2 regions of the Virgibacillus salidurans genome follow, and region 1 is predicted to be linked to the other one. Evidence: riboswitches for the same ligand, from Rfam matches in the RefSeq annotation. Region 1 holds a riboswitch; the other holds the start of a gene.
The links. A riboswitch is a leader RNA that binds a small molecule or an ion and turns the genes downstream of it on or off. The one in region 1 is predicted to bind S-adenosylmethionine.
Positions count from the first base shown of each region.

Region 2: another riboswitch for S-adenosylmethionine. It lies ahead of ssuE (NADPH-dependent FMN reductase); the one in region 1 lies ahead of KFZ58_RS13600 (CaiB/BaiF CoA transferase family protein).

Region 1 covers NZ_CP074373.1:2,640,183-2,653,108, forward strand. The annotation lists gene KFZ58_RS13580 (alanine/glycine:cation symporter family protein) at 1-1,171, shown strand, start outside; gene KFZ58_RS13585 (hypothetical protein) at 1,350-1,538, opposite strand; gene KFZ58_RS13590 (sodium:solute symporter family transporter) at 1,741-3,246, opposite strand; gene KFZ58_RS13595 (enoyl-CoA hydratase/isomerase family protein) at 3,711-4,460, opposite strand; gene KFZ58_RS13600 (CaiB/BaiF CoA transferase family protein) at 4,589-5,794, opposite strand; SAM riboswitch class I at 5,983-6,097, opposite strand; SAM riboswitch class I at 6,240-6,359, opposite strand; gene ilvA (threonine ammonia-lyase) at 6,515-7,462, opposite strand; gene leuD (3-isopropylmalate dehydratase small subunit) at 7,518-8,105, opposite strand; gene leuC (3-isopropylmalate dehydratase large subunit) at 8,118-9,524, opposite strand; gene leuB (3-isopropylmalate dehydrogenase) at 9,614-10,720, opposite strand; gene KFZ58_RS13625 (2-isopropylmalate synthase) at 10,965-12,509, opposite strand; gene ilvC (ketol-acid reductoisomerase) at 12,496-12,926, opposite strand, start outside.
Region 2 covers NZ_CP074373.1:1,417,640-1,430,565, reverse strand. The annotation lists gene KFZ58_RS07465 (LLM class flavin-dependent oxidoreductase) at 1-894, opposite strand, end outside; gene ssuE (NADPH-dependent FMN reductase) at 924-1,472, opposite strand; SAM riboswitch class I at 1,602-1,709, opposite strand; gene KFZ58_RS07455 (UPF0182 family membrane protein) at 1,836-4,574, opposite strand; gene KFZ58_RS07450 (proline dehydrogenase family protein) at 4,773-5,771, opposite strand; gene pruA (L-glutamate gamma-semialdehyde dehydrogenase) at 5,863-7,410, opposite strand; gene KFZ58_RS07440 (sigma-54 interaction domain-containing protein) at 7,680-9,056, shown strand; gene KFZ58_RS07435 (GNAT family N-acetyltransferase) at 9,149-10,024, shown strand; gene KFZ58_RS07430 (hydroxymethylglutaryl-CoA synthase) at 10,078-11,289, opposite strand; gene KFZ58_RS07425 (YeeE/YedE family protein) at 11,549-12,808, opposite strand.

The DNA of each region.
Region 1 (12,926 bases):
CAAAGGTGATATTTCCCATTTCCAGGCGCTTACGACTTCCTTAGCCGCCACTGTTGGGACAGGAAATGTTGTAGGGGTAGCAACAGCTGTTGTGGCAGGTGGCCCTGGTGCCGTGTTTTGGATGTGGATCACAGCACTTGTCGGGATGGCGACGAAATATTCCGAGGCGATTCTCGGTGTAAAATATCGGCAAGAAAACGCCAAAGGGGAAATGTCCGGCGGGCCGATGTATTATCTCGAAAAAGGACTTGGACAAAAATGGCTTGCTATACTGTTTGCCATCTTTGCCGTGTTTGCAGCGATCTTCGGGATTGGTAATATGATCCAGGCAAATGCGGCTGCTGGTGTTGCCAATGATGTGTTCAACATACCACTTTGGGCCACAGGTCTTGTGTTCGCGATTCTCGTTGGACTGGTTATTATCGGCGGAGTTAAAAGTATCGGGCGCGTGACTAGTGTCATCGTGCCGGTTATGATTGTCTTTTATATCATTGCAGGTTTCGTCATCATTTTTATAAATTTCAGTGAAGTACCTGCTGCTTTTGGATTAATCTTCTCGGATGCGTTTACGGGGCAAGCTGTTGCTGGTGGGGCAATTGGAACGGTCATCCAAATGGGGGTTGCTCGCGGACTGTTTTCCAATGAAGCAGGACTTGGTACAGGGGGTATTGCTGCTGCCGCTGCTAAAACGGATATCCCTGCACGTCAGGCACTCATTTCCATGACACAAGTATTCATTGATACGATTATCGTCTGTACGGTTACAGGCCTTGCCCTAACCATGGCGAACTTATATGCAACAGGTGTGGAAGGTGCCGCGCTCACCGCACAGTCTTTCGAAGCATTACTTCCTGCAGGTGGTGACATTATCGTTGCTGTGACACTATTATTCTTTATCTTCTCCACCATTGTTGGGTGGGCTTATTTTGGAGAAAAGTGCTTTACGTATTTGGTTGGCGATAACTTAACCATGATTTACCGGGTTATCTTTGTATTAGCGATCATACCAGGGGCTACGCTGTCTCTTGACACAGTATGGAACTTTGGGGACATTTTCAATGGGTTAATGGCAATTCCGAACTTAGTTGGTTTATTACTATTATCCGGGGTTGTTGTGAAAGAAACGAAACGGTTTAATGAGTTACGCATGTATGAGAAACAGAGAGGATAAAAGGTATAAGCGCCTCGAGCCTAAGAGGCGCTTTACGTATGCTAGATTCATTGAATTCGATTTGCTACTTGAGTCTCTTGTAAAAATATGCTCATGAAACCTGCCTCTAGCGCCTGATTTTGTCAGTCCTCTTTTCACAATCATGATTTGCATCTTTTATCTGGAGAAGATCAAATCACTATGCCCGATTCTTATTTAGATTCAGACTTTCTAAAATAATTTCTGCCAATAACGAACTACCTCTGGCACGAGGACGTTGTTCTTTAATTGTTATTTTTCTATCGATCTCACCTGGCTGACCCCGAAGCATGATAATCCGATCACATAAATGCGTTGATTCATCAATATCATGTGTTACTAGTACCATAGTAGATTGATAGATTTTCCAAACACCAAGCAGCAAGTATTCTGTTTGTTATGTTAGAGTAAAAATTAATCTTTAAAGTACCATTTCCATAATGCTAATACAAAAACGATTGATCCTCCTATTAAACTATAAAGCCAAATCGTTAACATGGGATTAACCCACATAACCCCACCTCCCTTCATATAACTCAGTAAAATAACTGTTATTTTACTGTTTCAGAATAATTTCCTTCGTCCGCAACCTCTGGCGTAGATTTTACTAAGAAAGATCCTATCCATATTGTAGCTACACCTATCAGAGTAGCATAACCACCTGAAGCCATTACACTTCTCTCAATGCCACCGAAGTAAAGAATTAAATATGAGAGTAAACCAACAACCATGGAAACTTCTGCTAATCGGGTAATAGCTTTTCCAGTTTTTTTGCCGTATACTGCATATATTATTGGTCCGAGAGATCCTGCTGATACTCCGGAAACACCTATCCACAAAATGTCTGCCAAGTGTTCTGGCGGGTTAAACACAATAATCATTGCTATTAAACCAACAAGAATAACAGCCCACCTACTAATCCACATTGCAATTTTATTCGCTTTTTTATCATCAACCTTTACTATTCCTTTTTTAACAAAAAATTTTAAGAAGATGTCATTTGCAAAAACGGTCGAAAGAACAACAAACAAACCATCCGTCGTTGACATAACTGCAGCAAGAATCACAATTGCTAAGAAGGCGGATGCAATGATCGGAAAGGCAAATTCGATATATGCAATTAATGCAAAATCAGTAGTTTCTAATTCCGGTAACGCTACACGCGCATATAATCCTCCGAATATTACAACTACACTTAAAAGAGTTGTAATAAAAAAGACTAATAACATCTTTCCCAGATCTTTTTCATTTTTTAATGCTAAAACCTTATTAAAAAGCTGGGGAGAAGATGCAACTCCTGCTTGAATGACAAAGATTCCTAACACTGCACTTAACGAATAGAAGTAAGGTGATTGTGTGTTAAACGTTTCCACTAACTGCTGATTCTGGTTCTGCAAATTAACTGATATATTTGAAAACGCTGTTGTAATATTTCCTTGACCAAAAATAATGATCCCTGATATAAACACAACTACACCAGCAATACACATCAAGACTGCTTGTACAGCATCAGTATAAATATCAGCTATAGTACCTCCAAAGAATACATACGCCATAACAACAACAGCAATTATAATTAATCCCGTAACATATGGTAAATCAAGAAAGTATTGGACAACGCGAGCTCCTGCAGCAAATTGGCTGGCTATATAGAAGATGTTAAATAACATTATAATAGCTGTTCCCACACGAATGATGTCGCTATTATAAAAATCACCAAGCCAGTCTGACAAGGATAATGATTTTTGTTTTGTATTGATCTTTTTTGCTCGTTTTGCAACGATTAAAACACCAGAAGACGCACCTATTATTATCGCTAACATAATCCATAAATTACTGAACCCCCAAGTGTACGAATATGCTGGATATCCCATGAACGTTGCAGCACTTAAAGCGGTAGCTGAGAAAGAAAGACCGAGCACCACCGGCCCTAAACCTGATGAAGCAATTGCAAAATCAGACATAGTTTTCGTTTTCTTAGAGGCAATATAACCTATTCCAAACATCACAGCCATAAACAAAATAAATCCTATCCAAACTAGAGTTTTAAGTTCCATAAATTCCTCCACGTATATGATGTTTGAGCCTAATTTTAAGATAACTTAGAAACAAACATTTAATTTTTAAATATTGATTAAATAACTGACATAGGCAGTATCTTTATAAATGAGGCCGTGCTTGTGAACGCAAGCTTAACGCGAACTTGCTAGCGTTCTAAATTTGCATCCCCCCTATTACCCTAAACCAAGAGGGGTTCCAAATTTAAGGTATCTTCGTGGCCTTATAACACATAGACATTACACATTGACTGTTTCCTAGCTGTTTATCCTCTCTCAATATAGAGTGGATCATGTGTGGATCATAAACCTCCGATATATTCAAGAGCTTGCAGCACTGTAGGAGCTACACTACTAGAGTCATGGAGGAGAAGTGCACATTTTCTCCTTTGTTGGAATTGATTTAAGTAGTAAGCGCAAAGTTATCACGCTTCATTTAAATAAGATTGGTTTTTCTAAATTTACTATTTGAATTTAGGCTCCCTTTTTTCAAGAAATGCATTCACTGCTTCCTTTGTATCTTCCTTATCAATAATAGCAAGGGTTCTAAGATCACCGTCATCTTCAACTTTATTGTAAACCTCTATTTTATTTAAGTATTGCTTCCAATGTTCAACTGCCATCGGACTTTTCTTTTCAATTTTTCTTGCTACTTCAAGTACACGATCCATTAAATTTTCATCTGGTACTACATCAAGAACTCCGCCGTAATGTCTTAGCTCAGAGGCAGAAATGTATTCACCGGTTAATCCAAGATAGCGGACAACTTTATGCGGTACAAGTCTTGATGGTCCATCTCCGGCTCCTACGAGACCAATATTGATTTCCGGAACTCCAACTTTTGCTCTGTCTGATGCAATAATAAGATCACAGCTAGATACTAAAGCCAACCCAGCACCCACGGATGCCCCGGACAATGCTACAATCACAGGGACACGGCAGTTATAGACAGCTTGAATACAATCTAGTACGTGTTGCTTGTATTCTAAATAATTATCACTGGTTATAGAAGAAATATCGTTTACATCATTGCCTGCTATAAATACTTTTCCTTCTGCTCTTAATATAACTACTCGAACAGTACGGTCACTGTTAATCATTTCAAAAGTCTTCTTAATTTCATCATACGCTTGTAAATTTAAAGAATTTACAGGAGGACGGTCTATCGTGACAATACCAATAGAACCCTCTAACTCAAATTTTACAAATTCCATTTTAATAACCTCTTTTCAAGCAAATGTTAATTTTCCTTTTTACAATACTCATCAAATTCAAATGAAGCTACTAATTTTTAAAGGATAATTAATACATTCATAATATCTTAGAATTTTTCGTTTGAACTTTATTTTCCAACTTCTTTATCTTCATACCGAACAACCGCTCCCTCATCAATCATCCTTGAAATATCCTCTTCTGAATACCCGAGACTACTCAATATCTCATTAGCATTTTGACTTAAAAACGGTGGGGGAGAAACAGCCCTATGTGGTGTTTCATTAAATTTTATTGGAACACCAGGTACCATTATTTCTTCGTACCCGGGAATTTTAAGCGGCAAAATCATATCTCTTTCTTTTGTAATCGGACTATCAATTACTTCCTCTATCGTACTGACCGGACCACATGGTACACCTACACCATCAAGAATACGAATCACTTCCTCAGTAGAGTATTGAATGGACCACTTCACAAATCCTTCTTCCAGTATGTCGAAATCATCCAAGCGCTTATTCATATCCCAATATTTCGAATGCTCTGTTTTCCAGTCATAACGGTCGATGGCTTCACAAAATCCATCCCACATTTCATCGGAGAGCGGAGCAATAACAACATATCCATCTTTCGTAGGGAATATACCAGAAAATGTGTAAGAGATTCTTGAGCCCGTCCGCTTGTGACTTACTTTATTTAAAGTAGTGTCTGAGAAATTAAATGCATGTGTAGAAACCATAGAATCTAACATGGAAACATCAATAAGTTGTCCTTTGCCAGTTATAGTTCTAGAATACAAGGCCATTAATGTTCCCAATGCGGCCTGTAAAGGTGTAAAGTGATCTGCCAAATATACTCCAATCGTTGATGGTGACCCATCAGGTTCTCCTGTTAAATGAAGGATTCCACTCATTCCTTGTATGATGGGATCAAAGGCCTTTTTGTTACGAAATGAACCCGTCAGTCCAAACCCGGTTATATGGGTCATTACAATCTGTGGATTTATTTGAGACACCTTATCATACCCGAATCCAAGACGTTCAGGTACTCCGGCAGCATAATTCGTTAGTAGAACATCGGATTCTTCAATAAGCCGATACAGGACATCCCTTCCCTCTTCAGATTTTAAATCCAATGCAATACTTTTCTTATTCCTGTTAACTGAAGTATAATGAAGACTTAACCCCTTATAAATAGGTGTTCGTTTGTGCCCTATATCATCTTTTGCCTCAATCTTTATAACTTCTGCGCCATGATCTGCCAAAATTTGTCCGCAGTACGGTCCGTTAATGGCAGTTCCAATTTCAATTACTTTAATACCATCAATTGCACCCATAATTAGCACTCCTTTATGTAATATTTTTATTTTTTCATTTCTACTAATTAAGGCATATTAAAATAAATAATAAGTCAAACATAGAATATGCCTATTTATTCGTAATCAAATGTACTTACCTTCTTTTTACTGTTCTATTTTTATATTAAAAAACTCCCTTCCTAAGAAGAGAGCTTCATATATTTCTCTTCTTATCTTTCAGGATTACGCTCCTGCAGGATTTAGCACCTTGTTAAGCTGATAAGCCAACTTAATGGTTGCCGGGTATCGTCGGGCCAGTCCCTCCACCACTCTGGATAAGAAATAATACTATTTAATTTTTTCATCGATTCATTCATTAGTTTTCTAATAGGATTACTTAGTTTAAAGATATACGTTTCATACGCATACCTAAAATTTAGAAAACCTCTACCAACTTGGAAGAGGTTTTAATTTCACGCACTCTTCCTCATCTTTCAAGCCTTTAATGCTTGCTGGAAGTAGCACCATCTTACAAAAAAGCATAATTTGTAACGGTTGCCGCAGGATCATAAGACCAGTTTCCTCCCCTGACTCGTTATAAGGAATATTTATATAGTTTTTTATGGTTATTGATACGTATATTACCTTATTCAGAAAAAAATGTCAAGAAGGAAATTTACTACTTTAAGAAGAATGAAGGCTGAAATCGATTGACTGTTTCTGCCTTCATTCTACAATCCTTCAGAATGATCCCTTTTTTCACGCTGAATGATGCAATTTCTCAGCAAGATGCTGGATTTTTGGTAAATTTCCAATATCCATATTTCCGCCGCTGACAATAACACCACAATGACGTGACGCAATATCCTTATGATGTGCAAATAGTGCGCCTAGAGACGCGGCGCCTGCACCTTCCATCAATGTCTTGTTCCGCTCGAGCATATAAACGATAGCAGAAGCGATCTCTTCATCTGAAACGGTTATAATATCATCAACGTACTTACGAATTAGCGGCAATGTATTTTTGCCAGGCTGTTTTACAGCGATGCCTTCAGCAATAGTAGAAACAGACTTCAAATTCCGCGCACTTTGACTATGAAAGCTATCATGCATGGCAGATGCGCCATTTGCTTGAACACCAATAATTTTTATAGCTGGGTTTATATGCTTGGCAGCAACTGCTATACCACTTATAAGTCCTCCGCCGCCAATGGGGACAATAATCGTATCCAGAAGCGGCTCCTGATGCAGCATCTCCATGGCAATCGTGCCCTGGCCTGCCATGACATCATAATCGTCAAACGGATGAATGTAAACAGCTCCCGTTTGCATCTGTCTTTTCATGGAGGCTTCATAGGCTTCCTGAAACGACTCTCCAGTAAGCACAACATCAGCGCCATAGTTTCTTGTTGCATGTACTTTTGCTAGTGGCGTTTTCTCAGGCATGAATATCGTTGCACGCGCGTCTAATTTCGCCGCAGCATGGGCAACACCTTGTGCGTGATTTCCAGCTGAAGCAGTTATAACGCCATTTTTTAATTCTGCATCCGTTAACTGCATTAACTTAAAACTGGCACCTCTGAACTTAAATGCGCCCGTTTTTTGTTGATTCTCCATTTTAAAATAGATATTTTTTTCGAGTAATTTGTTGGTCGTCTTTGATGTTAGTAAAGGTGTGCGATGGACAATGGGTGTTAAGCTTTCCATCGCCGCACGAACCTTTTCACCTGTTAAGCAATCCCCAATGGTTTCACTCTCCTCATTATTTTCCTAAAGCTTTTTCATATGCCTCAATTTCATCCTCGAGCTTTAAGGTTAAGGCTATTTCATCCAATCCATTTAATAATTTTTCCTTATGAAATGCCGGGATATCAAAATTCACCTCATGTTGGTTCCCATCAACGATCCGCTGCCCTTCTAGATCTACATCTAATACCAATGTAGATTCTTCAGCCTGGCGCATCCATTGATTTAACATGGATTCGTCCAGTTGAATTGGAATAATTCCATTTTTTAAGGCATTGTTGTAAAAAATATCAGCAAAGCTCGGAGCTATAATAACACGAAAACCGTAATCTAACAATGCCCAGGGTGCATGCTCTCTAGAAGAACCGCAGCCGAAGTTCTCCCCGGCTAACAAAATCGATGCACCTTGGTACGTGGGGTTGTTTAATTCAAAATCATCCCGCTCATTCCCGTTATCATCAAATCGCCAATTATAAAAGAGAAATTGACCAAATCCGGTTCGTTCAATACGTTTTAAAAATTGTTTCGGTATAATCTGATCCGTATCAACATTTGTTCGGTTTAAAGGGTAAACTAATCCCTTGTGTTCCCGAATTGCTTCCATAACATACACCTCCTAGTTAGGTACGCCTGCAAATTTGCGGACATCCACAAAATGACCTTCTATCGCAGCTGCAGCCGCCATTTCAGGACTTACCAAATGGGTACGGGCCCCATTCCCCTGTCTTCCTTCAAAATTTCGGTTGGATGTCGATGCGCATCTTCCCTCCGGTGGGACGATATCATCATTCATCCCTAAGCACATACTGCAGCCGGACTGGCGCCATTCAAAGCCCGCCTGTTTAAAAATCGTGTCCAGTCCTTCTTTTTCCGCTTCCAGTTTGACACCGAATGAACCTGGTACAACGATGCCTCTCACACCCGGATGTACTTGTTTTCCTTCAACAATGGCAGCTGCTTTTTTCAAATCGCCTATACGTGAATTCGTACATGAACCGATAAACACATGATCAATTGCAATGGATGTCATCGGCTGATTTTCTTCCAATCCCATATATTCTAAGGCTCGCTCGACATCTTCCCTATGATCAACATCGCTTAAGCTTGGCGTTGCTCCACTAACAGGTACACACATACCCGGGTTCGTTCCCCATGAGACCTGTGGTTCAATCTCTGCTGCATTAATCGTTACGGTCTTATCATAGACAGCACCTTCGTCTGTAGCAAGGCTTAACCACTGATCAGCTAACTGGGTAAAAGCTTCACCCTCAGGCACATATTCTTTTCCTTCTAAATAATCAATTGTTTTCTGATCAGGGCTGATTAACCCTGCCCTTGCACCAGCTTCAATGGACATATTGCATACCGTCATGCGACCTTCCATGGATAAATTCCGAATCGCATCACCTGTATATTCCATGACATAGCCTGTGCCGAATCGCACTCCAAATTTCGCAATGATTGCCAGAATTAAATCTTTAGCCGTCACCCCTGGCCCCAAATCGCCTTCTACATGAACATTCAATGATTTTGGCTGTTCCTGCTGCAACGTCTGTGTTGCCAACACATGCTCAACTTCGCTTGTGCCGATCCCAAAAGCGAGGGCGCCAAACGCACCATGTGTGGATGTATGACTATCACCGCAGACAATTGTTTTTCCAGGTTGGGTTAATCCAAGCTGCGGACCGATCACGTGAACAATACCTTGGTCCGGATGCGCCATGTCTGCTAATGGGATATCGTGATCCCTGCAATTTTGCCTTAATGTTTCCATTTGCTTTTTGGAAATTTGGTCTTTAATCACGTCCCTATTTTTTGTTGGAACATTGTGATCCATGGTAGCATAGGTTAAATCCGGTCGGCGCACTTTTCTATTGTTTAAACGCAGCCCTTCAAAAGCTTGAGGAGAGGTTACCTCATGAACTAAATGCAGATCAATATACATTAAATCCGGTTTTCCTACCTCTTCATGCACGACATGTTTATTCCAAATTTTAGAAATGATTGTTTCCGGTTTCGCCATTTTAAAACCTCCTCTGCCTTATTGGGTTGATACTTTTCATGCTTGGGTTGATTCTTTCTCTTCCGGTTGATATCCAATGGATCGAATCATCAAGCATACATATTACCAATACTATTGCAAACACTTTTCGTCGTTAGGTTTTCAAGAACCATTTCCGTCATTTTTTGTGTCCCTACCTGCTTGCCATCCTTCATCTGCAAATCAGGGGTATGGTACCCTTGCTCCAGACATTCATTGACAGCTTCTTCAATCTCAGCAGCTTCCTGTTCCAGCCCGAATGAGTGCCTTAGCATAAGTGCGCTTGAGAGGATCATTCCTAGTGGGTTCGCAACTCCTTTTCCGGCAATGTCAGGTGCTGAACCATGAACAGGCTCATATAGTCCGACACCATCGGAACGTATACTAGCAGACGGCAACATCCCAAGGGATCCAGTTAAGACTGATGCCTCATCACTTAAAATATCGCCAAATAAATTTTCCGTAACGATGGTGTCAAAACGATCCGGCTGTGTGATCAGCTTCATTGCCGCAGCATCAACAAGCAGATGCTCTACCGTAACATCCGGGTAATCCTTTCTCTTCTCCTCAACAATTTCGCGCCACATGCGGCTGGATTCCAGGACATTCGCTTTATCAACAGATGTTAAATGGTTATTTCTAAGACGCGCGCTTTGAAAAGCTTTATCAATAATCCGTTCCATTTCGCTCCGCTGGTAATAAAGGGTATCAACAACGGCGTTTCCATCTTCCCGTCTTTCACTTGGCTTGCCGAAATAAAGCCCGCCTGTCAGCTCCCGAATGATTAAAATATCACTGCCATTAATCACATCTTCTTTTAATGGGGAGGCATGAAGTAAAGGGGTAAAACCTTTTACCGGGCGAAGATTAGCAAATAACCCCAATGTCTTTCGGATCCCCAACAATCCTTTTTCAGGTCTCAGATGCGCGGGAAAAGAGTCCCATTTTTCTCCCCCAACAGCACCCAGTAAAATCGCATCCGCTTCTTGACACGCTTTGATCGTATTCTCCGGCAATGGAACCCCATGATGATCAATCGCGTCTCCGCCAATCTTATGCTGGTCAAATGTAAAGGTATGGTCAAATTCACTGGCAATTGTGTTTAATACGACTTCAGCAGCTTCCATAATTTCTCCTCCAACACCATCGCCCGGAAGCAGAATAATGTTTTTATTCATCATAAACCCTCCCCTATATTTTCGAAAACTTGGCTTTGTTAAAGGAATTCTTAGAAAGCGTTCTTTGCTTTATTAAAAACCCTTATACTTTGGAGTGCAAGCTCTTAAAGCAAAGCTTCGTTCCAATTATGCAGATAAGAAAGTATAAAACTTTCTTATCTGCCAAAATATCTAATGCGATATATTGAATTTGGAAAACAATTTTTCCACCATTTTCCAAAATCTGACTTCTAACCGCTGACCTCTATTTCACTACTTCCTTCTTCACCGCCTGATTCTGCTGCACAATATAACGGTTCACACCATTTAAAAATGCAGTTGCAGATGCTTCTATCACGTCTTGGGCAGCTCCTCTGCCATTCACTTTTTCGCCATTGATCTCAAGCTGTACATGTGATTCGGCAAGTGCATCTTTTCCACCGCCAACAGAGTTAAGCTGGTAATCTACCAATTTCAAATCCTCTTCAATTAAGGAATCAAGTGTTTTATACAATGCCTCTACACTGCCCTTACCTGTACAAGCTGTTTCAACCGCATTTCCTTCTGGCGTTTTCAAACGTACAGTAGCTGTTGGGATATTCGCTGTTCCGTATTGCACCTGGAACATTTCCAATTCGTATTTGTCTACTTTATCCATATCCGTTTGCACTTCCATTAAGATGGTAAACAAATCATCATCGGTTACTTCCTTTTTATGATCTGTCAGTAGTTTAAATTCGTTAAACGCTTCTTTGAGTTTTTCTTCTGATAAATCATAACCCAACTTCTTTACGTTATCCTGGAACGCATGACGACCCGAATGTTTTCCAAGGAAAAGCGTATTGGAATGGACACCTACCATTTCTGGTGTGATGATTTCATACGTAGATGGATTTTTCAGTACACCATCTTGATGAATACCAGATTCATGGGAGAAAGCATTACGTCCAACAACCGCTTTGTTCGCCTGCACATACATCCCCGTCAACTTAGCAACTAAATCACTCGTACGTTTTGTTTCATTTAATTGGATGCCTGTCGTGTGCTTGTAAGCATCAGCACGTACCTTCAGGGCAACTGCAACCTCTTCTATTGATACATTCCCGGCCCGTTCGCCGATGCCATTAATAGCACCTTCTATTTGCGTTGCGCCATTTTCTACTGCGGCAATCGAATTTGCAACGGCCATACCCAAATCATTATGACAATGACAGGATAGATCTACACGATCGATATTTGGTACATTTTCTTTCATATAGCGAAACATGTCTCCATACTCTTTTGGTGTTGCGTAACCTACAGTATCTGGCAGGTTAATAACAGTTGCCCCGGCATCGATAACTTTTTCAATAATACTGGCAAGAAAATCTAAATCGGAACGCGATGCATCTTCTGCCGACCACTCAATTTGTGGAAACTTTTGACTGGCGTAAGACACCATCTCAACCGCCGTGTTCAATACTTCTTCCGGTGATTGTTTTAATTTATATTCCATGTGAATCGGCGATGTTGCTATCACAATATGCACGCAAGGTTCTTTCGTATTCTTCAGCGCCTCCCAGCAGGCATCAATATCTGATTTCACTGCACGTGCAAGCCCGGTAACTGATGTGTCTTTTAGCGTTTCCGCAATCATTTTCACAGCGTTGAAGTCACCATCGGAAGTGGCGGGAAACCCCGCCTCTATCCGATCAACACCATACCGCTCCAGCTGTTTGGCGATTTCCAGTTTTTCTAATTTGTTCAGATTAACACCCGGTGACTGCTCGCCATCCCTCAACGTTGTATCGAAAATTTTAATTTGTGACATGCTGTTTCACATCCTTTTGTTTTTTTTGCAATGGCTGTTTCACAAAAGGCATTAACTCTCGTAACTCCCTTCCTACTTGTTCAATTGGTAACTGATTTTCCTTGGCATTAATTGCATTAAATTGTGGACGATTTGCTTGATTTTCAAGGACCCATCCTTGGGCAAATTTACCTGACTGTACATCTGCAAGGATTTCTTTCATCCGATCTTTCGTTTCATCATTGATGACACGTGGTCCGGATACAAAGTCTCCCCATTGAGCTGTGTCTGAAATGGAATAACGCATGTTTTCCAGTCCGCCTTCATACAGCAAGTCAACAATTAGTTTCATTTCATGCATACATTCAAAGTAAGCTACTTCCGGCTGATATCCTGCGTCTGTTAATGTTTCAAAGCCTGCTTTGATCAAGTTAGTTA
Region 2 (12,926 bases), 1.2 Mb from region 1:
ATTAAATTTTGCCACAGCCTCTTCTTCTGTTCGACCAACTATCGGTGTAAACATTGTGAGTACTTTCACCTCTTCCGGTAATCTCCCTGCCTCTTTGATATCAGCATGTAACTTATCAACGGTGTCTTTCGTTGCAGATATCGTTGGTGCACCTATAAACACACATTCGGCATTTTCAGCTGCAAATGCGCGACCTTTCGTAGATGCTCCTGCTTGATAAATAACAGGAGTACGCTGTGGAGATGGTTCACTCAAATGCGCTCCAGGTACTTTAAAATAGTTCCCTTCATGATTAATGTCATGAACTTTGTTAGGATCGGTGTAAATGCCATTTTCTTTATCTACCTTAACAGCATCGTCCTCCCAGCTTTCTTCCCAAAGTTTGTAGGCAACGTCCAGATATTCTGCTGCTATATCGTATCGCTCGTCATGCTTAATTTGGCCTTCCAATCCCATATTGACAGAGGCACTTTTCAGATAAGAAGTAACAATATTCCATCCGATCCGCCCTTTAGTTAGATGATCTAATGTGCTGATTCTGCGTGCAAAAGTGTAAGGATGCTCATGTGTAACAGATGCTGTTACGCCAAAACCAAGATGCTTTGTAACTGCTGACATTAAAGGGACTACCAAGGAAGGGTTATTGACTGGAGCCTGTGCCCCTTGACTTACAGCTGCATCACGTGATCCCTTATACACATCATAAGTACCTAATACATCCGCAAGAAATACAGCATCAAACCGTCCCTTTTCCAACAATTTAGCAAGTTCAATCCAGTATTCGCTATCTTTATAGCGATATGACTCATCATCCGGATGGGTCCATAAACCAGGGGACTGATGCCCAGGCGTGTTCATATCAAACGCATTTAAATAAATCCTCTTTTTAGCCATATATGTTTTCCTCCTTGAAATTTCGTTATTTAAGTAAAAAACACTGCTGACGCCTGTCTGTTAACGATTTCGATAAAATATTGAAGTTGCTTTTTCGTGCGCTGTAAAATGTCCGCATCGATAATTGGATTTTCCTGCTGTTTATCTATTTGACTATCAAGCAGATAAAGTCCTTTTAAATTATGCCCCTTTAATGTGGCCAACACCGGTTTCAAAGCGTATTCGATTGCTAGCAAATGCGACGGACTCCCCCCTGTCATCAGCGGAAGTACTGGTTTGTGCTTGAGTACATCTTGCGGGAGGATATCGAGCAATGCTTTTAGAACACCTGAATATGCACCTTTATACACCGGCGATCCAACTATAATACCTTTTGCATTTTGGACTAATGCCGTAATTTCCTGAATGGCCGGACTATCAAACTTCCCTTGGAATACGTCTTCAGCTGGCACGTCTTTAACAGAAATATGAGTCACTGAAAAATACTCCTGTTGAAGTAAGGCCCCTAAGTATTTAAGTACTTGTTCCGATCGCGAAAATTCAGAAGGACTTCCCGATAGCACAACAATTTCACTCATGTGATCATCCTTTCTTATCATTTGTCTTTTTTCTAAACTTTCCTCTTTAGCTAAGAACTTCTGTATGTAACCATAAAAATAAGCCCCCTTTTCTTATATGAGAAAAGAGGGCTTTACTTTGATATTCCGCTCTTATCTCCCAAGAATTACTCCCGGTGGAATTAGCACCTTCCTGACACTAATCAGGGGTTGCTGAAGCTTCATAGGGCCACATCCCTCAGCTTCTCTTGATAAGAATATTTAGTTATAATGTATAGTGTATTTTAATTAATCCGATAAGTCAAGTGGGTTTTGAAAATTTAAATACAGTAAAATTAGAAAAGGAGCTCCAAATATTATCGGAGCCCCTTTTCCCTACTACAATCATTGTTGTTCTTCATTTAGTCTATCTTCTATCTCTGTCATAATTTCTGCAGCCTCGTTCCAATTTCCTTCAGATAGCGCATCCTGGTAGGAATTAAACAGATCTGAGAACTCTTGTAATATCTCATCTGATTCTGAAATTTGCTGTTCCTGTTCACCTGGCTCTGCTGTCTCTTCAGGTGTTTGCTCCTCATCCGGCTGACGATCCGGATCTACAAGATTTAACATTTGCTCAAGCGACTCCTCAAATGTGGCTTCCATGACGATATGATCATCGTAGGCGATGATAACTTGCTTCACTTCAGGAAGTGACGTCTCGTTGGAAGATTCAATATAAATTGGTTCCACATACATGACCGTATCTTCAATCGGAATGGCGAGCAAGTTCCCACGTATGACTTCAGATCCGCCTTGTGACCAGAGATTCAGCTCCTGAGAAATCGTACTATCCTGATTGATACGATTTTCAATTTGTTGCGGACCGTATACATTTTCCTGTCTTGGAAAACGATATACAAATTTTTCACCATAATGCTCTCCATCATTACGCACACCAATCCAGGCAATCATATTTTGTCGATTTCTTGGTGTATACGGCATCATCAAAATAAATTCTTCTTCTTCATATTCAGGTAGTTTCATTGTTACATAATAAGGCTCCATCTCAATATCTTCATTAAAGTATTTCTCTGTCGGGAACTCCCACGCATCTTCCCGGTTATAGAACATTTCAAGATCGGTCATATGATAGGTGCCGTAGATGGATGCCTGAATATTAAACAACCTTTCAGGGAAGCGGAAATGAGCCCGCACGTCCTCTGGAATTTCCTCTGTGAAGAGTTCAGGAAACATGTTTTCATATGTCTGCAGCAATGGATCTTCCGGATTTGCTATATAAAAATCCACTTCTCCAGTGTAAGCGTCCACGGTTACTTTTACCGAATTTCGAATATAATTGTTGTTTTCCTGATAGGATTCCGAGTATGGATATCTTTCAGCTGTTAGATATGCATCCATCATCCAAGCAAGACTGCCGTCATCACGAACAAAAATATACGGATCTGAATCATATTCGAAAAATGGTGCGATTCGATTAACACGGTCCATGATATTTCGGGTTTCAAGAAACTGACTCTCATCTGTTATCTGATCGGAGACAAACATCCGAAATGATCCCTCTTTTAAAGCAAATAACGCCCGATTAATCCCATCTAACGTAATACCCGAATCTTCTTCATACCGACTCGATACGTTTTCATCACCAGAAGGATAATCAAATTCATCCACTTCTGAATTAACAATTACATTCGGATAAGCCTCTTCCCCATAGTAAATTTGAGGACGTGTTATGTCCAAATCCCCTTCAGGAGGAAGATTTTGTAATATATATTCCGGCTGACCCTGCGCGGTTAATTCGTTAACATGACTCATGGTAACTCCATAACCATGTGTATATCTTAGATTCCGGTTCACCCAGGTTTGTGCTTGCTCTGGTAAATCAACTGTGCTTAATTCTCTTGCCCCAACAAAAACCTGCTCATATTCACCATCGATTTCATATCGGTCAATATCAACATCGTTAAATTGATAATAGGTCCGGAATGTCTGAAGCTGATTATATACATCAAGCAATGGTCTTGAATCATTGATCCGTACATTATTAATGGTTAATTCATTATCTTCCACCATTTCTTCATCTAACGTGCCATCACCTGGATGATCGGATACATCCATATCATTAAGATCATAAGCAGCACGTGTGAAATTAAGATTATGCTCCAGATACTCCTCTTCCTGTGAAAACTCATTCGGTGATACAAGGAACTGCTGTACACCAACAGATGCCAGTTGTCCTACAATTACCAATCCAACATATGCAACAACAGGGATTAGCATGGCTTGGATTTTCCCTTTTCGCAGTGCAATAATCACCCAAACAGTTCCAATAATTGCAACTGCGGCGAGAATATAGGCTTTTGGTATGTTGATAAGATTATCCGTATAACTCAACCCGTGCACAACACTTTGCTGAAAAAGGTTTACTTGATTTGTCAGCAATGTACCATATGGCGCTAGCAAATGATTACAAGCTAAAAGCAACCCAATAATTCCTAGAGTTACTCCCATATGCCACTGGGCTGAACGACTCATTCGGTACATGTTAAATACTGAATAAGAGCCAATCTGCACAATCAGGAAAAAGATGCTTAAACCAAGTAAAAGATAAACAATAAATTCCAGAAACGGCAGAACAAACATATAAAAAGAAATATCCATATTAAAATACGGATCCGCTTGCCCAAATGAAGCATGATTTAAAAGTTTGAGCGCAGGCTCCCAGCCGATCCCCTGTACGACCGTACTCCCAATCAGTCCTGCCAAAAGAGAAACACCAAACATAATGGCATTCATTATTTTTCGCTTCAGAATAATCGGTGGTAGCTGATGCGAATCAAAATGCTTGGTATAAGAACGGATAATCAAGAAAAAAGTGAAATATGTAACCACAAAGAACAAGATAAAGCCCGCTACACCGAGCAACACTTTACTTCCTAGGATAGTCGTAAACACTCCTCCAAAATCAAGGTTATCCATCCATATGTAATCTGTAACCCAGTGGAATGCAACCGATCCGATGATGAGAAGAAGTAGTAGTATTCCAATAACGATACCGAAACGCCTGCCGAATTTTTTCAACTGCGCTACTTGTTTGGGATTCCTATTGCTTTCATTATCCAAAAATTAACTCCCCCCTATGTTTCTTTTATTCTTTTTCCATGATAACAGATTTGTAGTATACTTTCCTTCTAAATATACGAAGAACAAAGAAGAAAGTTTCAATAAGATCTTAGAAACCTTATGAGAAAAGCCATAGCATAATCGCTATGGCTTATATATTAACTGATACGCCATTCTACTGTCTTGCTATTCTCCCATTCATCTCTTCCCTCGCCTCAACAATGCCAACACCAACGCCCCAGCCACTACCCCGGCAATAATTGGTTTTTTCTTCAACTTATTATCTTTCGTGTAAAAGGTATCCTTCAAAACCAAATTAATATTCTGTGGTCTTTCGGCCATACGGCGCATGAAATACCCAAACCACTCCGTGCCGAACGGAATATAGGTACAGAAATTATAACCCTCATCTGTGAGCCCGTGCTGCATGTCATTTCGAAAACCATATAGCATCTGGAATTCGTACGTATTTTTGTCGATATTATTTTCATGGATAAACGCTTTCAATTCATTGATGATATGATGATCATGTGTTGCGATAGAAGTAAATGTCTCTCCTAGCAGTCTTTTTCTAGCAATCATTACAAAATTACGGTCAATGTCCACTTTGTTCTGATAGGCAACTTCCTCGCTTTCTTTATAAGCCCCTTTTACCAGCCTGAGACGTACATCTTTAAGGCTATCCAAATCTACCTCGGTTCGGCATAGATAAGATTGAATAACCGTGCCTACGTTTTCATAATCTGTCCTTAAGATTTGAAGTACATCCAAGGTTTGCTGATAACGCGCATAATCTTCCATATCGATATTGACAAAAATATTATATTGAGCTGCCACTTGCAAAATTTCCTGCAAATTTTGGATGCAAAATTCCTGATCAATATCCAACCCCATTTGTGTTAACTTCACCGATATATGACAATCTATATCCTCTGCATGGATCTTTTCTAAGAGACGAATAGATTCTTCTTTCGCTTCAATGGCCTCTTCTTTTTCGGATACAAATTCTCCCAAACGGTCGAGCGTACAGCTTATTCCATGATGGTTAAGTTCCTTGACCGTTTCTGTAACGCTTTCAATTGTGGTACCCGCCACAAACTTTTCCGCACCCATACGGAAACCCCATTTTTTGGCACTCTTATTTAGTAATTTATTATTTGATAAGCCTATGAAAAAATCTCTTGTTAGATTGGACATGCTGGCGGCTCCTTTCAGGTAACTTCTTACATTAAAATTAGGAACAAGTGACAATAGGTGCACCCTATTGTCACAATTATTCTAGCCTTCTTTAGAAATGTTGCGATAATGTTTTAGCTTCCAAGAAGTGTGTGAGATAATCCGGGCCTCCTGCTTTGGAATCTGTACCGGACATTTTAAATCCGCCGAACGGTTGATAACCGACAATGGCACCGGTACATCCGCGGTTGAAATAGAGGTTACCCACTTGAAATTCATAGCGCGCACGGTTTAAATGCTCACGATTGTCTGAGATTACCGCACCAGTCAAGCCGTATTCCGTGTTGTTTGCAATCTCAAGCAATTCGTCGAAGTCTTCTGCTTTTGCAAATCCTAAAACCGGACCGAATATTTCTTCCTGCATGATACGTGCTTGTGGATCCACATCTTTAAAGATAGTCGGATGAACGAAATAACCTTTGGTATCGTCCGTTTCTCCACCAACAACAAGTTCCCCCTCTTGCTTACCAATTTCAATATAATTACTGATACTATCAAATTGTTTTTGATTAACAACAGCACCCATGTATGCATCTTCTTCACTCGTGTTGCCCACTGTTAATTCTTTTGTCAATTCGACACATCGTCCGAGCACGTCTTCATACACATCCTTATGCACGATTGCTCTTGAGCAGGCAGAACATTTCTGTCCGGAGAAACCGAATGCTGAATGCACAATGGATTGAGCTGCAAGTTCCAGATCTGCGTTATTATCAACGATGATCGTGTCTTTTCCACCCATTTCAGCAACCACTCGTTTTAGGAAGGTTTGCCCTTCTTGTACTTTTGCTGCACGTTCGATAATACGGATTCCAGTTGCACGAGAACCAGTAAAGTTAATAAAGTGCGTATTCGGATGATCCACGAGATGATCGCCAATTTCCGCAGGATCTCCTGGTACAAAATTTACCACACCTTTTGGCAGGCCTGCTTCTTCCAGTGCTTCTACTAATTTATATGCAATCACCGGTGTATTCTCAGATGGCTTCAGGAGCACAGGATTACCCGCTACAATTGGCGCAACAGTAGTACCTGCTACGATCGCAAATGCGAAGTTCCATGGCGGGATGGTAACACCTGGACCCATCGGCTGATAGAAATACGTATTTTCTTCACCCGCACGATCATTAATTTCTTTCCCTTTTTCCAGCTCAATCATATGGCGCGCATAGTACTCTATAAAATCAATACCTTCTGCTGTATCTGCATCAGCCTGCCCCCAAGGCTTACCAGCATCGTATACCAACCATGCGGAAAACTTATGCTTACGACGACGCACAATTGCAGCTGCTCTATACAGCACTTCTGCACGTTCTACCGCCGTCCATGTTCTCCATTTTTTAAAAGCACCTTCTGCTGATTCCATCGCTTGATCGACATATGCTTTTGTGGCTTTCGATACATTTCCAACGACTTGATTTTTATCGGAAGGGTTAACGGAAACCAATTTATCATCCGTATAAATTTTCTCCCCATTGATTACCAATGGATATTCCTGTCCTAACTGCTCTTTCACTTCCTTGAGTGCAGCATCAAATTCCTTTCGATTTGTTTCATCGTTAAAATCAGTAAATGGTTCATGTTTAAATGGTAAAACCAAAATAAAAACCTCCTTGATTTTTGTATCAATTTACTGAAAGCAATTACCTTAAATATTAAAAATATCTCTACAACCCTTCACCATTCTATAAGCAAAATACATGCCAACATCTATTTTTCTATGTTTCTATCGATCATTCGCCTTCAATGCACTGTTTTTATCCCTTTTATCTATTAAGGGCATTTCTAATTTACGTTTATTTTATTTACAATAGTGTAAAAATACTTTACACTTATCTTTACAATCCAAGGTTATATGGAGGGGACATGATGGCTAATGAACGTTATTACCTGGACGCTGTATTATCAACAGAAGATGATGCGATAACGATTATCAACCAACATAAAGAGGTTATTTTTTGGAATGATGCCGCCATACAAACGTATAACATTAAACGTAATGAGATTATAGACAGGCAAATAACAGATTTTTTCCATGACGATGATTTAATGGCTTTAAATGTGCTTGAGACGAAAAAACCAGTTCAAGGTACGTATCACAGGCCACGCCGGGATAAGCATGTTGTCGTTAACGCCTCCCCTATTTTCACGGATGATGGAGAATTAATTGGAGCGATATCCGCAGAACGGGATATCACGCATGTTGTAAAATTAAATGACAGTTTATTAACCACCTCTACAGCGTTAAATGAATTAAGACAAAAGGTTTATACAACGAACACAGAGGAAAACCCTTTTTCACGGCTAAAAGGAAATAGCCTCCCTCTCCAGCAAATGATTCAAATTGCAAGTAAAGCTGCCAAAACAGATGCCACAACACTCGTTCTCGGAGAAAGCGGGACTGGAAAAGAAATTTGTGCAAGGGCGATTCACGAGGCAAGCCCACGCAAAAACGGCCCATTTATTCCAGTTAACTGCGGAGCTATTCCAGAAGCATTATTTGAAAGCGAATTATTTGGCTATGAAGGGGGTGCATTTACGGGAGCCGAGAAAAAGGGAAAAACCGGCAAAATTGAGATGGCAAACGGTGGAACCTTATTTCTGGATGAAGTTGGTGAGCTCCCGCTGGATATGCAGGTAAAGCTGCTTCGTGTACTGCAGGAAAATATCATTTATAAAGTGGGCAGTTCTTCTGGAAAACCAGTGAACGTTCGCTTCATCGCAGCAACGAATCAGAATCTGGAGCAGCAAATGCAAGAAAAACAATTCCGTTCCGATTTATTTTATCGCTTAAACGTCATTCAAATCACCATGCCTCCACTAAGACAGCGAATCAATGATGTAGTCGAACTGGCAAAATTATTTCTCAAACAATTTGCCGTTCAATACGAAGTGCCACTCCCAACACTCGAACAAGATGCAGTAGAAGCCCTTTTTCAACATCACTGGCCGGGCAATGTACGCGAGTTACGAAATTTGATCGAACGTGTAATCATACTCTCGGAAAAATCCGTGATCAAAAAACAAGATATCTTGGCCTTTTTCCATAATACTTCTACTCCAAATACTGTACAGGAAATAGAAAGCAATCATTCGTTGGTTCAGGAAAAAGAAGATATCGAGAAAAAAAGGATTGAAGAAGCGCTCCAGCAAAATAATGGAAATAAAAGTGCCGCTGCTAAAATACTCGGGATTTCACGGGTGACGCTTTATAGTAAGATGAGGAAATACGGGATTAGAGATTAATTAGCGGGCATAGGACTTGAGAGTTTCATATATCTTTTAAAAAAGTTTATAATAAAAATGCTAAAATGATCCTTTCAGGGAGTGAAGAATATATGAAAACAACAATTCGACTTTTGCAAAATAACGACTATCCTCACGTTCAAGATTTGGACACTGGCATTGAAGATGATTATGTAAAAGACATATTTGATAGACTTATACAAGGGCCTAGTCGCTTATTTGGGTTATTCCAGGACGGGCAGCTTGTTAGTATAGCAGGATATACCATTTATGCAGGTAGTTATGCAATGTTAGGCAGATTAAGAAGCGACCGCAGATGGAAGGGAAACGGTTTCTCCACGTCTCTGATGACCCATGTATTGAACGCAGCATTTACCCTACATAGTATTAAGTGGGCTGGTGCCAACACGCAGGAGCATAATTTATCAGCACAACGTGTAATAGAAAAAAACGGTCTATCCAACTATATAATATTACACGGGGCTGTTACTAAAGATACCTCTGCGCTAGAAACAGGTGCAAAGCCTTGGAATCCAGTTACCGACTTACAGCGAAAAAGAGATTGGGTACAACAAACCTATGTAAAATCAGCACAGGTTTTCCCGTATGAATGTTATTACCCCTTCCCCGGTTCCATGGACTTATTTCAAGATCATGACCTTGAGCAATGGGCGTTTTATGAAAATGATGATCAAACCCGTGTATTGATTACCAAGACTGATCAAAAGAAGAATCATTATCTGCATGCCGTATACCCATGGAGCGATATGGCCACGCAACCCGGATTATGGGAGACAATTTCAAGCGATTACGGGAGATTAAAAGAACAAACAGGAGAAGACACCTACATATGGATGGATTTAACAAAAGAGGAAGCTCAAACATTGCCTGCTAATCATCGATTTGAGTTGCCCTCTCCGTGGCTGCTGTATGGGATTTATAAAGAGGAATATGAGAAATTAGGTTAACAGAAAAGACCTTTTGATGTTTCCCACACCAAAAGGTCTTTACTTAAAAATAATCAACGTTCTGCACGAGCCGAAATTTTTTCTGCCTCGATATTACTTGCCTTATTCACATACTGGCGAGAATGTCCCTCGATCCCGGAGAGGCAGATTTTTGCTGGATCTTGGTCAATATCAAGATCAAGGCTTGATCCATCAGTTGGCAATGTCTCCTGGAAAATCTCCTCATATTCGGAAACTGTTACCTCTTTTCTTGTAGCAAATAACTCACTGTGACGCGCTACATTTAAATGCTCCCGGTAACCCGGCTGCAGCCTGCCGGCAAATAACTCCCCTACTGCTCCTGAGCCATAGCTGAATAGCCCGATTCGTGAACCATCCTGCAAGTCTTCACTCTGCTCAAGCAGTGAAAGCAAACTTAAATACAACGAAGCCGTATAAATATTACCAACATTTCTATTATAAACCGCACCAATTTGATGGTTTGCTAATAAACGTTCACTATCTTCTTCTGTTCCTTCATCTAAAACAGCTCTTAACGCTTTTTTGCCCATCTTCGTGTATGGCAAATGAAAAGAAAATGCTTCAAAATCTGCTAGTCCCTGACCTGTTTTGGATTTGTATTGCTCCCAGGCACTGGAGAAGAATGCAATATATTGCTCATTCGAGAATTTTCCATCTACAAATGCTTCGTCAGAGTATACAGGTCGCCAAAAATCCATAACATCAGCAGTCAAATAAGCACTCGGGCCCTCAAGAACCATAATGCTGGGATCTGCGCTTACAACCATAGCAACAGCTCCAGCTCCTTGTGTCGCTTCGCCTCCAGTGTTTAAGCCGTATCTCGCAATATCTGAGCCTAGGACCAATACCTTACTTTCCGGATTCAACGCAATATGCCCTTTAGCCATTTGAATGGCGGCAGTAGCTCCATAACAAGCTTGTTTCACTTCAACAGCCCGTGCTTGAGGATTTAACCCAAGCAGGCGATGCACATATACTGCTGCAGATTTTGATTGATCGATACCAGATTCAGTTCCAAATAAAACAAAATCGATCTTTTCTTTATCTTCTTCATCTAAAATATCCAATGCTGCATTTGCGGCCAATGTCACCGGATCCTGCGTGAGAGGTGCGATAGCCATCTTTTCCTGCCCAATTCCAATTGTAAATTTTTCCGGCTCAACATTTCTTTCGACAGCGAGTTTGTTCATATCCACATATAAATGCGGGGTGTAAAAACCAATTTTGTCAATTCCAATTTCCACTATAAGCTCTCCTTTACTTTTCTGTATTGTGTACATGCCAATGATGGATGGGTAATTTTCCTAAACGATATGATATAGAGTGTCATACTTTACAATTTTTATGATAATATATAATCCTTATTCAACACAATTGAAGAGTTGTTTTGAAGGGTAGTGTAAATGGAAAGGTATTGGTTGACTCTTATGTCGCATTTAACAACAATAAGTACGTAAGAAATCACCATACAAAAACACGTATGGTGATTCACTTCTTAATGCTTCAACAAAATGAGTCTTTTGATTTTGGTACCGATAACCCAAACAACGGCCTGAGATAGAGTGCTACAAAGGTTCCTCCTAATGCAAGGATTCCCCAAATATATCCATGAAGGCTAAATGATGCAATGCCTCCGAAGTATGCGCCGATGTTACAGCCAAATGCGAGCCTGGCACCATATCCCATGAGTAATCCACCTATAACAGCTGCTGCTACATTTTTCGGGTTGATTCTAGTAAACTTAAATAGTCCACCTGCTGCTGATGCTAGAAACGCCCCTATGATTACACCCAAGTTTAATACAGTTGTAGAGTCTGCAAAAATCGATGACTCTAACATTGCGGCGTTAGCACCTTGCCAATAGCCCCAACTAGCTACATCGACGCCAAAGAACTGTGCTATTTTTGAACCCCATAAGGCAAAAGCTGAAGTTATTCCCCATGGTGTACCACGAGTCATTAACGTTAAGGCGTTTAGAACAGCTAACGCAATTGCAGCTGCGAACAACGGCCATGATCCACGGAGAATTCTCCTCCAACCAGTTGCTGACGGTACAGGAGCCATTTTTGGTGCTTTTTTCTTTTTCTCAACAACTAAGGTAATCCAAGCGATTAGACCAAACAATGCAATCGATAATGCCCATGCGCCACCATAACCAAGTCCCGTAGATGTTGCTAGAGAAACAGGTTCGAATGCTGGTAAATCCTCCGTCCAGAACGGAAGGTGTTTGGCTCCTATTGTTGAACCAGCAATAAAGAATAATAGCGTTACAAACATGACAGTACGCCCACCACCGACGGCAAAAAGCGTACCGGAAGCACAACCTCCACCAAGCTGCATTCCTATTCCAAACATGAAGGCACCTACTAGGAGACTAATGCCAATTGGTGATACATATCCAGCAACTTCTCCACCAAAGAATGAATAACCAAATGCTAGAATCGGAGCAAATAATGTAACAGCAACGGCTAACATTAACATATGTGAACGCAGGGCCTGCCCATTTCCGACAGCCGCCAACCTACGAAATGCTGAGGTGAAGCCAAAACGTGCATGGAACAATGTATATCCAAGCAACAAACCAATTACAAGTAGTAGTGGTTGAATACTATTTTGTGTAATCATTAAATATATCATTAATATAGCCCCAACAAATAGCCCACCAATTATTAGTGGCATTTGAGGCTTGTTTAAATCAGGTCTTTTTTCCACCGGATCTTTTACTTCACTTACAGGTTGAACACTAGCTACTGATGTCCCCATCTAAAACACCCTTTCTTGATAAATTTAGTCGGGTTTATCTTCTTATAATATTAACGGCAAGTGGTTGTTGTGTCAAAAGAAATTTATCCAAGCGTCTACCTCGCAGCCAGATAAACAA